Regions from separate parts of the Providencia sp. PROV004 genome, predicted to be linked through region 1. Evidence: predicted binding sites of a transcription regulator. Region 1 holds the regulator's gene; the other holds the start of a gene.
The links. The regulator PhoB, encoded in region 1, activates phosphate uptake and scavenging genes when phosphate is short. The targets are predictions, from matches to a motif close to CTGTCATAAAACTGNCNNAT.
Positions count from the first base shown of each region.

Region 2: a site for PhoB is predicted at 5,692-5,711, ahead of phoA (alkaline phosphatase). Genes of this name have one in related genera too.

Region 1 covers NZ_CP042859.1:801,458-809,438, reverse strand. Annotated here, with positions in the region: gene phoR (phosphate regulon sensor histidine kinase PhoR) at 225-1,535, opposite strand; gene phoB (phosphate regulon transcriptional regulator PhoB) at 1,559-2,248, opposite strand; gene sbcD (exonuclease subunit SbcD) at 2,499-3,713, shown strand; gene FVA69_RS03480 (AAA family ATPase) at 3,715-7,398, shown strand; gene FVA69_RS03475 (cystathionine gamma-synthase family protein) at 7,446-7,981, opposite strand, start outside.
Region 2 covers NZ_CP042859.1:645,716-653,696, reverse strand. Annotated here, with positions in the region: gene FVA69_RS02770 (BCCT family transporter) at 1-484, shown strand, start outside; gene rimI (ribosomal protein S18-alanine N-acetyltransferase) at 571-1,023, opposite strand; gene FVA69_RS02760 (DNA polymerase III subunit psi) at 992-1,402, opposite strand; gene rsmC (16S rRNA (guanine(1207)-N(2))-methyltransferase RsmC) at 1,536-2,549, shown strand; tRNA gene FVA69_RS02750 (tRNA-Leu) at 2,745-2,830, shown strand; tRNA gene FVA69_RS02745 (tRNA-Leu) at 2,878-2,963, shown strand; gene FVA69_RS02740 (DUF1435 family protein) at 3,067-3,321, opposite strand; gene FVA69_RS02735 (GNAT family N-acetyltransferase) at 3,440-3,970, opposite strand; gene phoA (alkaline phosphatase) at 4,177-5,616, opposite strand; gene FVA69_RS02725 (alpha/beta hydrolase-fold protein) at 5,798-7,366, opposite strand; gene FVA69_RS02720 (DUF3156 family protein) at 7,425-7,981, opposite strand, start outside.

The DNA of each region.
Region 1 (7,981 bases):
TACTTTCAGTAAAATCCCAATACTCGTTATATGCTTTGCTCGAAAAATGAACAACTCGTCTTTTTCTGGTGATTAAAATTGATTATTTAACAGAATATATAATTAATGTGATAGCAATAATCAGCATTAAATATATATGTTTTGAATTTAATACAGGTATGGATTGATAAATAGAAATAATCCACTTTATTAATATTTTGATTATATTAACAAAGTGGAATTATTTACCCATTTTTAAGTTTTTTGTCATCAACAATAAATACTGGCGGTAAAGTAAATGAAAACTCACTCCCTTTACCTAATTGACTTGTTACCACCAATTGGCTGCTATGGTGCTGTAATGCATGTTTAACAATAGCCAACCCAAGGCCGGTACCTCCACCGCCTTGGCGGGAGCGTGCTTTATCTACCCGATAAAACCGTTCTGTCAAACGAGGAATATGCTCTGTAGGTATCCCTTGCCCGTTATCTCTCACACTAAAACGAGCACCCTGACCATTTCTTTGCCATTCAACCCAAATTTTGGTGCCTTCTGGCGTATGGCTGATTGCGTTATAGACTAAATTCGCCACTGCACTTCGTAATTGTTCTTCATTACCATGGACACGCAATTTTTCATCAACATGAAATTCAAACTGGTGGCGCCCTTGGCTTAAACTTAACGCTTCTTGCTCAATCATTTTGAGAATGACAGGGATATTCACTTGCTCATCAAGGTTAATTTGAGGAGCAATTTCTATACGTGATAACTGCAAAAGCTGTTTAACCAAGTTATCCATACGATGAGTTTGCTCTTGCATGACATGCAGTGCTTTTTTATTGGCCGCAGTGACATTTTCTTGGTCATCCATGACCTCAAGGTAGCCTTGAATGACAGTAAGAGGAGTTCGTAATTCATGGCTTACATTCGCAAAGAAGTCCCTACGGGCCTTTTCCAAACGGCGTTTTTCTGTCACATCTCGAGCTACCATCAATAACTGCCCTTCGGTATACGGCAAGATACGAAATTCAACAATTTCACCACTATTGAGCTCGATAGTCAGCGCTTGGTCATAACGCTTAATGGTGAAGTATCGGCTAAAATCTGGGTAACGTAATAAATTAAAAATATGTTGGCCATTATCTTCAGGCCAACGGAAACCGAGTAAAGCCTGCGCATGACGATTACACCAGAAGATATTCCCTTCTGTTGTCATCATAACCACCGCATCAGGTAGTGATTCTGCACCACTACGAAACCGTTTAATTAACTGGCCTAGCTCACGACGGCGTTTACGATTACGTTGTTGCATCTGGTAGATGCCATAAAATATCGGTTCCCACCCTCCTTTCCCCTCGGGTGGTAACATGCTTTTATCGAGCCACAACCAGTAAGAAAGTTTAAGTAGGTTATACCCATGCCATGTCAGTGCAGCAAGTAGCGATATCACTAATAGCCACGCTAGGTGGCCAATAAAAACCGATAAGATAAGGGCGGGTAAGATAAATAAAAACAGCCCCCAAATCAGCTGCTTAATCGATAAACGTTCAAGCACGCATGCCTCTCCCTTTGTGGTTTTTAGTAACGGATAGAAAAACGATAACCTGTACCGCGTACAGTTTGTACCATTTTATCATGACCTTCCGTCTCTAGTGCCTTTCTTAACCGCCTAATATGGACATCAACGGTTCTATCTTCCACATACACATTGGCTCCCCATACATAATTTAGTAGCTGTTCTCTACTATATACGCGTTCAGGGTGAGTCATGAAGAAATGCAGTAATTTATATTCAGTTGGCCCCATATCGATAGGGATTTCATTGCTGGTCACACGATGAGAAGTAGGGTCTAACGTTAACCCATTCATTTCAATAATATCTTCCGTCGCCATTGGTGAAATACGACGTAAAATTGCCTTTACCCGAGCGATTAATTCCTTTGGTGAAAACGGCTTAATCAGATAGTCATCCGCGCCAACTTCCAAACCTTTTACGCGGTCTTCTTCTTCTCCTCGTGCGGTTAACATCATGACAGGAACGTCACGTGTTGCGCTATCACGCTTCATATGCTTAATTACTTGGATACCGGAGCCCCCTGGGATCATCCAATCCAGTAGTACGAGATCGGGTAGAGGGTCAACGAGTTGTGCAATCGCACTGTCATAATCATCAGCTTCAATAGGCTGAAAACCATTCTGTTCTAATACAAAACAAACCATTTCTCGGATGGGCGCTTCATCTTCAACAACTAGAATGCGTCTTGCCATGATTGTTCCTGTAAAATTAAGAAGACATTTAAAATGTGAAAGTATTATGCGTCACTTTTATGACAGAATTATGAATATCAATGAGCAAAACTCATATTAATCTTTATTTTAGCGGTTAAATGTCATTTAAGTGAAATATTTCCGCAACATGGTAATAAAGCCGCAAACATCCCTCAACGAGTTATCTGGATCAGGTATACTTAGTTATCGAACGCTCGTGCACATTATTGTTGATAGGAATTGATAGCTCATGCGCATTATTCATACTTCAGACTGGCACCTTGGTCAGTATTTTTTTACCAAAAGCCGTGCGCCTGAGCACCAACATTTCTTGAATTGGCTCGTTGAACAAGTGGAATTACATCACGTTGATGCAGTCATCGTTGCTGGTGATATCTTCGATACAGGCTCTCCGCCTAGCTATGCACGTGAACTGTACAACAAATTTATTGTTGATTTACAAAAAACAGGCTGCCAATTAGTCATTTTAAGCGGTAATCACGACTCAGTTTCTGTACTCAATGAATCAAGTGCTCTACTTCGTTACTTAAATACACAAGTCATTACGTCGGGAAGTGAGCCCCATGTTGTTACCTTAGTCAATAAACAGGCTCAACCTATTGGTTTAGTCTGTGCCATTCCTTTTTTACGCCCTCGAGATATTCAACTAAGTATTGCAGGACAAAATATTGAAGAGAAACAACGCTCGCTGCAAACAGCTATTCATGATCATTACCAAGCCAGCTACCAACTCGCGCTAGAACAGCGAACCGCTTTGGGGCTGGATATTCCAATTATTGCAACAGGCCATTTAACTGTTGTCGGCGCAGCCTTAACTGACTCTGTACGAGATATTTATATTGGTACGTTAGATGCGTTTCCTTCAGGGGCTTTTCCGCCTGCTGACTATATCGCCCTTGGCCATATTCACCGGTCCCAAGTGATTGGAGGACAAGAAAATATTCGCTACTGCGGTTCACCTATTGCATTGAGCTTTGACGAAACAACACAACAAAAAAGTGTCTGCCTTGTTGAATTCAGCGGAAGTGAATTGACTCAAATCACACCACTGGAAATCCCGACTATTCAGCCATTACAAAGTATTAAAGGCTCCTTAAACCAAATAGAACAGCAATTAGAGATATGGAAAGATTACCAAGGTGATAAACCGGTTTGGCTTGATATTGAAGTTGCTTCACAAGATTACCTCGCTGATATCCAACAACGTATTGAAGCTTTGACACAAGACCTCCCAGTCGAAGTCGTAATACTACGCCGTGCACGCAAGCAAATACAGGGACAAAGCCAAACCTTGGCCAATGAAACATTGAGTGAACTCACCGTAGAAGACGTTTTTTTACGCCGCCTTGCTCAAGAGTCTTTAGAAGATCCTGAGCGTGAACAGCGTCTATTCCAGCTATTTCAACAATCTTATGACGCATTGCAACTGAGCAAGGAAAGTTAATATGAAAATTTTAAGTTTACGTTTAAAAAATATTAACTCTCTTAGAGGTGAATGGAAAATTGATTTCACTGAAGAGCCATTTGCTAGCAATGGCCTGTTTGCCATTACGGGTGCCACCGGTGCAGGAAAAACGACCTTATTAGATGCGATTTGCCTCGCGCTTTATCACCGAACACCGCGTTTAAAAACCATTTCTAATGCACAAAATGAACTGATGACTCGCCATACAGGGGAATGCCTCGCGGAGGTAGAGTTTGAGGTCAAAGGTAAAGCTTATCGAGCCTTTTGGAGCCAACGACGGGCTGGAGGGAAACCTGATGGCAATTTACAACAGCCTAAAGCAGAGCTTGCAACGGTTGCTGATGGTAAAATATTGACCGTAAAAATCACAGAGATAAAAGAATTAGTGGCGCAAATAACAGGGCTTGATTATGAGCGTTTTACTAAATCCATTTTACTCTCCCAAGGGGACTTCGCGGCTTTTTTAAATGCCTCTGAGAAAGAACGCGCTGATTTACTTGAAGAAATTACAGGCACCGAAATTTATAGCCAAATTTCAATTTATGTTTTTAATCAACACAAGCAAGCCAAAATTGACTTAGATTTGCTAAAAGCAAAAGCGCAAAACATTAATTTACTCACAGAAGTAGAACATCAAGAATTATTGGTACAGCAAAACGATTTGCTTGAACAAGAAGCACAAACCAAGCAACAGCGTGCTCGCCACCAACAAGGGGTTAATTGGTGGCAACAATATCATCAACTCACCCAGCGCATGCAATCACTTGATGAAGAACTCAAAAAAAACGAACTTGAGCTCCAAGCCGCGCAACCTCAATTAAAAAGATTAGCTGATAGTGCCCCTGCGGAATCCCTTCGTCCATTATGGCAGGAAGTTGAACGACAACAGCAACAACTCACTGAATACACGAATAAACAACACCATTTGAAACTTAGCTTGCAAACCCAACAAACTGAGCGCACCCCACTGCAAGAAAAGTTGTTTAAATCGCAATCCGAGTATCAACAACACCTTGATTTTGCCAAACAACAACATCAATTGATTGATGAAACAGTCAGGCCTCTTGATAACCAAATTGCACAATTGAAACAGCAACAATCTGAAATTAAACAGCAAATTGAACAACAACAAATCACTCTTCAGCAAAAGCAATGCTTAGTTAGTGAAACGCAAAGTCAGATCCAAAATGCGTACATTGAGTTAAAAAAACACAATATATTCCTAGAAGAACACCCAAAAGACGCTGAGCTCAGTTCACAAATAGGCAGTTGGCAACAACAAGGCCATTTTATTTTCGAATTAGCTGATAAACTGGCCAGCTTGCACGAAAAACAACAGATACTTTCAAATGAAGTCGAGCAGTTACAGCGGCAACAGCAGCAGCAAACAGAGAAATTATCCCAAAAACGTCTCGAGTTAGAGCACAGCACTGTAGCGTTCAAAAAACAAGAAGAAATCTACAAGCGAAACCAAGAAAAACATGACATTAACACCATCAATCAACACATTGAACAGCTACAAGCACGTTTGCAACATGCTAAGTTATTGCCATTAATATTATCTCAATGCCTTAATGCGCAAACGCAAAAACAGAAACAGCTCCAAAAAGATGTTGAATTAGCGCAAGATATCACCACTACGCAAAAAGCGTTGAGCCTTGCGGTAACACATATTAATGAATTGACCCCACTCATCAAACTAACCAATGATAAATTACAATTAGAACAAAAAATTGTCAGCCTAGAGCATGAGCGCCAGCAACTAATAGCAGGTAACCCCTGCCCATTATGTGGTTCAACAGAACACCCGGCAGTTAACGATTATCAATCAATCCATCTCAGTGAAACACAGCAACAACTCATTGAACTAACAAATAAACTCGACCAATTAAAACAACAACAAACTCAGTTAGAATCACAACTTCACACACAAAAACAACGTCAAAACGAAAATTTACAGCAACAGCAGCAAATCAATGAACAATTCGATGTATTTAACCAACAGTGGCAAAAGACATGTGAGCAAGCACTCACACCTGAGTTGGCCCAAAATGAACAAGCCGTTACGCTCTTTGTTAATCAATTAACAGAGCAATTGGCGACGCAACAGAAAATAGTTGTGGATATGGCTGCTCTTGAGCGTGAATACCAGCAAACCAAACATCATTTACACGAACAACAAGCAAGCTTTACCCAGTTGCAATCAGACCTGTTATTAGTCGAAGAACGCTTAAAAAACCAAACACAACAACATGATGAGTTGCAAAAAGAACAGAGCCAATTCCAACAACGTAAACAGAGACAAATAGAGCAGTGGCAATCTACCCTAGCGCCATTTAACTTAAATGTGCCAGATAAAGATAAGTTCGATGAATGGGTTCTCGATATTACTCAGCGAAGTGAGCGTTTTAATAACCAAAAAATGGCGGCGCAAACACTTAGCCAACAAATTGAGGTCAATAATGCCACATTAAAAGTTGAGTCAGAGCAACTCAATATTCTCAATCAACAAATTGAACAAGAAAGAAATCGCCTTAAACAAATTGAGTTAGGTTTAGAGCAAAAAACAGCGCAACGAAAAACACTGCTTTCTGGCTTAGCTATCAGCCAATTTATTCAGCAGTTGAATGACAAACAAACCATACTTTTCCAAACTCAGGAACAATTAAGCAAACAACTCAATGAGGTTGATAAAGCCATCGCATCTATGAATGGAAGTTATCAAGAGCTCATTGACGCCTGTGAAAAAACAAAACTGGCGCAAATACAAGCTAATACCCTGTTTATTCAAGCACTTATGGATAGCCCATTTCGTCATCAACAAGCTTTCCTTGATGCGTTAATCAGCCATGAAGAAAAACAACAATTAGAAGCACTAAAACAACATATTAACCAAGCTCGCATACAGTGTGAAACGCGTTATAAAGAGGGGGTGCAGGCTATTGAAGCACTGAATCAACAGCGTATCACTGATTTTTCAGCGCTTAATGAAACGCAATTACAAACAATTGTTACTCAGTTCGATGAAGAAATTAAGCAAATAAACCAAAAACAAGGCCAGATAATTAACCAGCTCAGTACAGACAAGCAACTGCGCCATCAACAACAAGATTTGCTGCAACAAATAGAAAAAAGCCAATTAAGTTATGATGACTGGAGCTATCTCAGCTTACTTATTGGTTCTGCTGAAGGAGATAAATTCCGACGTTATGCGCAGGGCTTAACTTTGGACTGTTTAGTTTCTTTAGCAAATCAACAGCTTGAGAAACTTCATGGCCGCTATTTATTACAGCGTAGCCACCAAGCAAACCTTGAATTACAAGTTATTGATGGCTGGCAAGCGGATAGCATTCGAGATATTAAAACCCTTTCGGGTGGGGAAAGTTTTTTAGTGAGTTTAGCATTAGCTTTAGCGCTATCCGATATGGTAAGTCACCGTACACAATTAGAATCGCTCTTTTTAGACGAAGGTTTTGGTACTTTAGATGCAGAAACGTTAGATATTGCCCTTGATGCATTAGAAAGTTTAAATGCATCTGGCAAAACTATTGGCGTAATTAGCCATGTGGAAGCAATGAAAGAACGTATTCCCGTCCAAATTGCAGTGAAAAAAGGCAATGGGCTTGGCTTTAGCGAACTTCCCGCACAATATCGCATCACCTAACTCAATTTAGTGGCCATTCAGGGTGGGAAATTTCCCCACCCTGATGATTAAATCGCCTCTAATGCTAATTCCAATGCATATTTAAGGTCATTCACATTTTCAATACCTATAGATAGACGAACTAAATTATCACTAATACCGATTTGCTCTCTGACCTTTTGAGCAACACCTGAATGAGTTGTCGATGCCGGATGGCTAGCGAGCGACTCAGTTCCCCCTAAACTAACCGCTAATTTAAAGATTGCTAAGTTGTCTAGAAAACGAAATGCATCCGCCTCATTATTCCCTACATTGATAGAGAAAGTTGAACCCGCTCCTGTACATTGTTTTTGATAAACTTGATGCTCTACACTCGCTTTCGGAAAAAAAGCAGGAAAATGCACTTTACTGACTTTAGGGTGCTGATGGAGATATTCAGCTAATATTTTTGCACTCTCATTTGCCCTTTCCATACGTAATTGTAATGTTTCTAACGACCGCCCTAACATCCAGCTAGAGTGAGGGTCAAGCTGTGTACCGATGGCATTACGTTGAGCTTTTACTTTCTTGACTAGCTTCTGACTTCCAACCACCGCACCTGCGA
Region 2 (7,981 bases), 160 kb from region 1:
GGGTGGGTCAGCAATCCATCTTATTCAAAATCTAGGCCAAACAGCACTGGCTGATGCCGTAAAAACCGATGTCACATCCGCATTGTTTAAGTTCTTAGACTATTTCCCTGCATCAACATTTATCAGTATTTTAGCCATTGCCTTAGTGCTGATTTTCTTTATTACTTCTGCTAACTCAGCGGTATTTGTACTGGGAATGGTCAGCGAAAATGGGAACCCAAATCCTTCTCATGTCACTAAAACCATTTGGGGAGTCATTATTGCAGCAATCGCGATCGTGCTAATTATGACAGGTGGATTATCAGGTTTGCAATCCGCACTGGTTGCTATGGCGGTGCCATTATCCATCATGATGCTAATTATGTGTTACTCCACCTATAAAGGCCTCAATGAAGAAGTCAATGCACAAGCTGCAGCCAAAAAAGAGTTAAAAGATAATATCCAAATAATTAGTAAACCTATCCTTCCTGAAATTGAAAAATAATCGTCACTAAAAGCACAAACCCCAGTATGTCTGACAACATATTGGGGTTTTAATTATATTAGTAATAAATTATTTATTACTTAAATTTATTCATCGGAAAATAGAGTTAAAGCAAGTACTAAAGCATCTTCTCGGCCTTTTTTGGCAGGGTAGTAATCTTTACGTACCGTTACTTGGTGAAAACCTAGCTTATCGTATAGATGCAAAGCAGATGCATTTGATTCTCTCACTTCTAACCATAATGTGAGAATGCCTTTCTTTATGAGTTCCTTGATAAGCTCTTCTAGCAACAAGCGGCCATACCCTTTCCCTTGGTAATCAGGGTGGAGAGCAATATTGAATAGGGTCGCCTCATCAAGAACACATTGTGTTATCGCATAACCAATAATTTGATTATTAACAGAAATTTTTAAGTTATGATACTTTTCCCCTTGATTTCCATAAAAAACTCGCTCAGTCCATGGAAAGTCATGGCTTAACTTCTCAATTAAGTACGCAGTTGCAAGATCAGATTGCTTTAGTGTTGAAATTTTCATCATATTGATAAATTTGTTTCCATAGTGCCCGTTTAGCGCTACAGCTTGTACTTAGCTCAGACAAAACAGGTGAAGTAAACATGACTTTTGAACCTTCAGGCTGGATTTCATCACCTAATACCCAACATGGTGTTATTATTGGTGTTGGGATTAAACCTAATTGCTCTGAATTGACACAAACCACATCGTCCTGTGCAATATTCATGGAAAGAAAAACATCTTTTAGCAATTGGCTATTTAAATCAAGGTTCTCATCAGTAATAATAATAAGCTTAGTCGACGCTGGGATCCTTACACCACGTTCACCACGTAACACAGCAGGATTTCTCACCATCCATTGAGTGATCTCCATTTGTTCTAAAAGCCTGTCACGTCGTGTCATTTGATTTTCCAGTCGCAATTTTACAACCACATCTTATCAAAGGGGATTAATAGCGCCAACAGAGCAATGCTATTTCTCTTATCTTTGGTAAGATGTCATCGGTTTTTTTATTATTTTAGGAGATTGACAGAATATGTCATTACTGACACCTGCCAGCGAAGTTATTCAACGCCATCTCGAACATTTTATAGATCGTCATGTCATTTTGGCTGGTGACATTCAGGATGAGCTCGCTGCAACCTTAGAAGCAGCTAGTGTTCGCGTCATCACCAACCAGTATCATCACTGGCAACGCTTACAACCGTTAATGGGTGATATGGCGTTATTCTCTGCCATAACCCCAGCAGAATTTATCCAGCCTTGCGATACTCTCATTTATTTTTGGCAAAAAAACAAGCAAGAAGCCTGCTTCCAACTCGATGACCTTTGTACTCACCTTGCTGCAGGTAGCCAAATTTTTATCGTCGGCGAGAATCGCAGTGGTGTTAAAAGCGCCGAATCTATTATGGAAGGGATCGCTAACTTACAAAAAATCGACTCTGCACGCCGTTGTGGCTTGTACTATGGTGAATTAGAACAACCCACAACCTTTGATATTGCTCGCTGGTGGCGTCATTATCAAATTGATAATGTTAGAATTAATGCATTACCTGGGGTATTTAGCCATAATGAGCTGGATATCGGTAGTGATCTACTATTGTCCACGCTAACTGACCCAATGAGCGGTGATCTGCTTGATCTCGCCTGTGGCAATGGCGTGATCGCTGCGGTGATCGGCTCACAAAACCCAGAGATCAAACTCACCTTAAGTGATGTCAGTGCATCTGCGCTTGACTCCGCAGCATCCACTCTTGAGGCCAATAAACTGGTCGGTAAAGTCATCGCAAGTGATGCTTACTCTGATATTAACGATAAATTTGATTGGATTATTTCAAATCCACCATTCCATGATGGCCTAAATACCAGTTATCGTGCGGTTGAAAATATGATTTACCAAGCCCCTAAATACCTGAAAAAAGGTGGACGTTTGCGCATCGTAGCTAATGCTTTCTTACCATACCCTGATTTGCTCGATAAAGCTTTTGGTAGTCACGAAGTACTTGCCAAAACAGGAAAATTTAAAGTTTACCAAGCAGTTAAGCGTTAATTTAATCGCTAATAATTTAACTAAAGCACAATTTATCATACTACTCATTGGCTGGTGATCCTTTACCGGCCATTTTTTCATCAATCGAAAAATACTTCATAAAAAAATTATTGACGTTCGTCGAAATTAGCCTAAAATCCGCACCACATTATTGCTGGTTAGAAGCATTGATGAATCAAAGTTTAGTTAGGTATTGCGAGGGTGGCGGAATTGGTAGACGCGCTAGCTTCAGGTGTTAGTGTCCTATGGACGTGGGGGTTCAAGTCCCCCCTTTCGCACCACTAACTTTGTATAAACCACAATAATTTAGTATTGACGAGACAGTATTGCGAGGGTGGCGGAATTGGTAGACGCGCTAGCTTCAGGTGTTAGTGTCCTTCGGACGTGGGGGTTCAAGTCCCCCCTTTCGCACCACTGGTCAGTCATTGTTTATAACACCCTGCCCATTTTGACCTTCCTTGTACGACTAGCGCTGCCCTAATTCTCTATTTTGTTCTGTTACTTACTGATTATAGAACTAACTTTGTAGAACAAAGGCCATCATAAAACATGCGAGTGAAATAACTGCGGGGACAATCAATAAACGACGAGAACCGCGATTAAATAGCATCCCAGCGGTTGCTACCATCATGGTAATCATAATGATTTTTAGATTATCTAAGCCCATATTATTGAGTATATAAGCAATGCTCAGCAATATCACAGCAAAAACACCCCAAAGGCCAGCACCTATTCGCCTTAAACCTGTGGTTTTTGATATGCTAGTTGGCATAGTGACCTCAACACCCTTAAATGATAATGATTATCAATCATATCTAGTTTCTAGTAAATTTCAATGCTTTTTTATTTCACCACGCTATAAATTAACACTTATTTTACAAAATACAAACTTACGAAAATAGATAAATAAAATGAATATCTTCGGGCTCCAATGCAAATAATTCAGGGTCAGGCTGGGCAATTAAGGAACAACCGAGATGTTGATAAAAGTGCACCGTATTTTCTGAAGGTGTCGCAGAAATATATAAGCCTTTTGCACCTTTTTGTATCGCCATTTCAGCGCATTGTTGGAATAACATCCCTGCTAAACCTTTACCACGATGTGAGTGGCTCACATGCAGGAAAGACAATTGCAGTAAATTTTTTTGTTCGCCGCGCCACACATTATCTAAACTTGCGGCAGCAATTAGCTTGCCCTGCTCAAAAATACCAAGAAATACCGCTCCTTGGTCATAACTTTCCAACAAATGAGGGGTATAAGCTTCAGGTTCGCCTTCTGGCCAACCTTTCATATCAAACCGCTGCTTGGATAGCACCAACTCACCATTTCGATATAGATAAAGGTTTTCAATTAATTCAGTGCGGTCGATAGACCAAACAGATGGGATTTCCTCTCGTTGCAGTTCGCGAACTTCTCTCATAATGTCATTCTCATTATTCGTGCCTATGAATAAGCACATTTATTGTTATTTAATAAATCAATTTATCAAGATAATGAATAAAAAAAGAAGTGCAAATGTTTAGTACGTTCATTGAGGCATGGTTGAAAAATAAGAAAAAAAAGGGCTAGAAATAAAAAAACTCCCCGCAACATCCTATTGCGGAGAATTTTTACTACAGGGTTGGTTTATTGCTTCAATCCCATTGCATCGCGCATGGTAAAGAACAAATCAGTTTGGTCAGTCAGACCCATTACGTTTGCCGCATGTGGACCATAAGCCGCTACACGTAACTGAGCACCCGTGTGCTCTTGAGAGTCATCTTCTTCAGAGTTACCGTAATTTACCACCATCACAGAACCGTCTTTAGTAATCAACGCCTGCGTTAAACCCGTTGACTTAGTGCCTTCAGGAATAATTTGGCTTGAATGTGAATGGTCAGCGGTCACGATAACTAATGTATCACCATGTTTTTTAGCGAAATCTAAGCCGACTTGTACAGCTTGGTCGAGAGCGACAGTTTCACCAATTTGACCACATGGGTTTGCTTTATGGTCTTGCTTATCGATAGAAGCACTTTCAACCTGCAAGAAGAAACCATTTGGGTTGACTTCTAACAGCTCAATCGCTTTTTTCGTCATTTGAGCCAATGTTGGTGCATTCGGGTCTAACTTAGCATTCGGTTTACATTCTAACGGCGCATTGTTGATATTACCGTAATGAACTGCTTTCGGGCCTTCCCATGCAACAGTCATGTTGCCATCATGGAATAAGCCCAGAACAGGTTTATCTTGATTTGCAACAGTAATGCTGTCTAATGACTTAGCGTCACGCACAATATTATACCCACGCTCAATCGCCTGTTGCTCCAACGTTTTACCTTTGTAGTCACCCGCCTTTGCTTCTTGCTTGAAGCTCTTAGCTCCACCACCAAGGGTGACATCTGGGCGAGTTACCAACAGTTGCTCTGAAATTGAACCTCGACCGCCATTTTCTAGCGCGTTAGCCGCACATTTTTCTGCTGTTTCCTCAGGGCCATAACATTTACGCGCACTCACATGCGAAAACTGTGCAGCTGGCGTAGCGTCTTGAATCTCAGAGGTTGTGACGTTACCCGTCGCTTTACCATTACGTTTAGCTATCTCAATTAATGTCTCATGATCGTTGCCAAATACATCAATCCCTAATGCGCCATTGTAGGTTTTTACACCAGAAGACCACGCCGTGGCAGACGCTGCAGAGTCAGTCACATAGTCTGGTTTTTGGGTTTTCTTATCTAACGCATAATGGGTATATTGGCCTGTAATTGGCAAGGCATCGATTCCTTTAAAGAACCCTGAAGCACCTTCTGCATAGTTACGGGCAACGGTTATCTCTGAGTCACCCATACCATCACCAATAAACAGAATCACATTTTTGGCTTGGCCATTGTGAAGTGCCGCTTTCATGATATCAGTTTGCTCTGTCGCTAAACGACGCGCACCACCAAATTTTGTGATATCACCTTGTGCCGCACGGTTTTCTGACACCGCATCATTTTTATCAGCCGCGTAGGCAGGGACTGCACTTCCTAAAATTAAAGTACTTACCGTGACAGCTAAAAGGGATTTCATAAAATTACCAGTCATAACTGTTTCCTTGCCAATCAATAATAAAAAGAGAAAATGTGTATTTCAAATAATGACAGGCATGCTAAAGGAGCTAGATGACAGTTGAATGACGCTTTTATGGCGAAATGAAGACGTTTGTCATAAATGTGAAAAAGCAGCTAAATATAAGCTGCTTGTTGTGAATCAGTGTTATGGCTATTTACCATTGTGACACAAGTTGATTTGTTCCCTCATAAAGCGTTTCACACCAAGAAACATAGTCGTGCCCGCTAGGTAACTCAATAGCATCAACTTGATAACCTTTGTGTTTTAGAACATCCAGTAATCGGTAGTGGTTCTGAATAATTCCCCCCCAACTACCGCGTTGTTCGAATAAGCCGGCCTCAAGGAAAAAACGGATAGGTTGCGTTGGTATAATTTCGATTTCACGAATTAACCACTCAGGGTCTTTATCTTTTGGAGCCCACCAATAAGATCCTGACATACTGATAACATTACCGAAGATTTCAGGATGTTGTAATGCATTCCATGTCGCGCCAATCCCACCATAACTGGAACCCGCAATAATCGTATGGCTTGCAGGCGCTTGAATTCCCATTTGTGCTAATTGAGGCATAAGCTCATCTGCCAGCAACTTAGGAAAGGCATCATTTGGGGGAAGTTCATCCCCACGACGCTCTGAATTTATGCTATCAACAAATATAATATTCATAGCTGGAAAACTCCCCTGATTCATCCACTTATCAAAGAATTTCTCCATTTGATAGTTTTGCAGGTAAATTTGCCCATCCAATAGCAACAATAACGCCGGTGATTCCATTGGTACATTAGGCTGATAAACCGTTATTTTTCTTTCGTTTTTTAATATTTGACTCACCAACGTAAAAGTCTCTAAACGGCCTTTAATCTGCCGATTTTCTACATCAGGAAAGTGACACTGGCGTATGTTCGGTGCCAATGATAACAACGAAAAACGGTTATATTTATCGACATTTAGGGAAGGAATAACGTGAGAATTATATGGGTCAGACTGCGCGGTGACTAGAATTGCTTTACGTTGAGCAAAACCGCCTTCCGGTACAGAAGGGATATCAGGTGCAATTTTATATTGCGATAACGTATCATTAGGGATGATAAAAGAACGATACCAAATATCCGTTCCCGCCAAATGGGCCATTCTTTCGTGACTACCTGACGGCGCACCTAAAATATAGGCGTTTGCTTTCGCGCCACGCCAAAGGAATGTCACCCGTTTTTGTCTATTTGAAAAATCTTCAACCAGTGGCGTTCCTTGCGCGGCAACGGCTTGCCAAAATGCGCTTGTATCACCATTTTGATAATATTCATCCAATAAACTTTGCAGCTTAGGAGTAACCGGTTCATTATCCTTTTTAATGGCTAAAGGCTGGTACTGGGTGACATCAAACTTTAATTGCCAAGGTTTACCCGGCTCACCATTCAACGCTAAATAATAAACCCCATTTTTTGATACTAAATAATCCGCACTATGAGGTTCTTGTACTGAACCGTACTCTTGCAATGCACGCACTGGCTGTTTATTGGAATCCAATAATAGAACCTTGGAAAGACCTTCACCGCGTTGTTTTATAAAATCTTGCTGCGATACTTCAAAAGATAAGCAGCTATGACCTTCGCTATCATGTACCCCTTCAGCAAAGGAAAGCTCAGATAAACGTATACAGTCAGCGTGTGTTGCCATCACCGCAGAAGAAAACAACATACAACCTAAAAGAGGCAAAGATTTCACATCAAATTCCAGTGAGTCAATTGATAATAATTATTACTATCAAAAAACTCTTTTAAACTCAATGGCTCACAGCACGTTTTTCCACCAGTTGGTTAATTAACTGCAGCGCACTCAATAAATAATAGCGTTGTTTTTTTATTAATCTCAAATAACGGCGAGTCGCGGGAATGCGGCTCACCATTTCTGATGCCGTGTAAGGCTCAATTTCACAACGCCAACGTCCTCGGCTAAACTCTATCTCGCAATGATTAAATTCCAGCTCTTCTAATGTTTGCCTAATAATTGGGTACTCATTCAGCCATTCAATAACTTTCTGCCCATCCATCTGCTTCGAAACAAAATGGATATGCTTCTTCTTTATAGTCCCACGGGTTTTTACTTCAATTTTTGCATTGATACTATCTGTACATTGGCCAGATACCGCAAAACGGCTATACACAATAAAAGCGAGAAACAATTTTCTTGGCCGTTCAGTCACCTCAATCGTTAATTCGGGTTGAGGCTGCACATGAAGCACTCCGGGTGCCCCCCACTCACATGGATAAGGCGCCATGTCCTTCTCAACACGGTTAAGAGTCAATCCTGTTTGATATCCGGCAGGCAAACGTTGCTGGG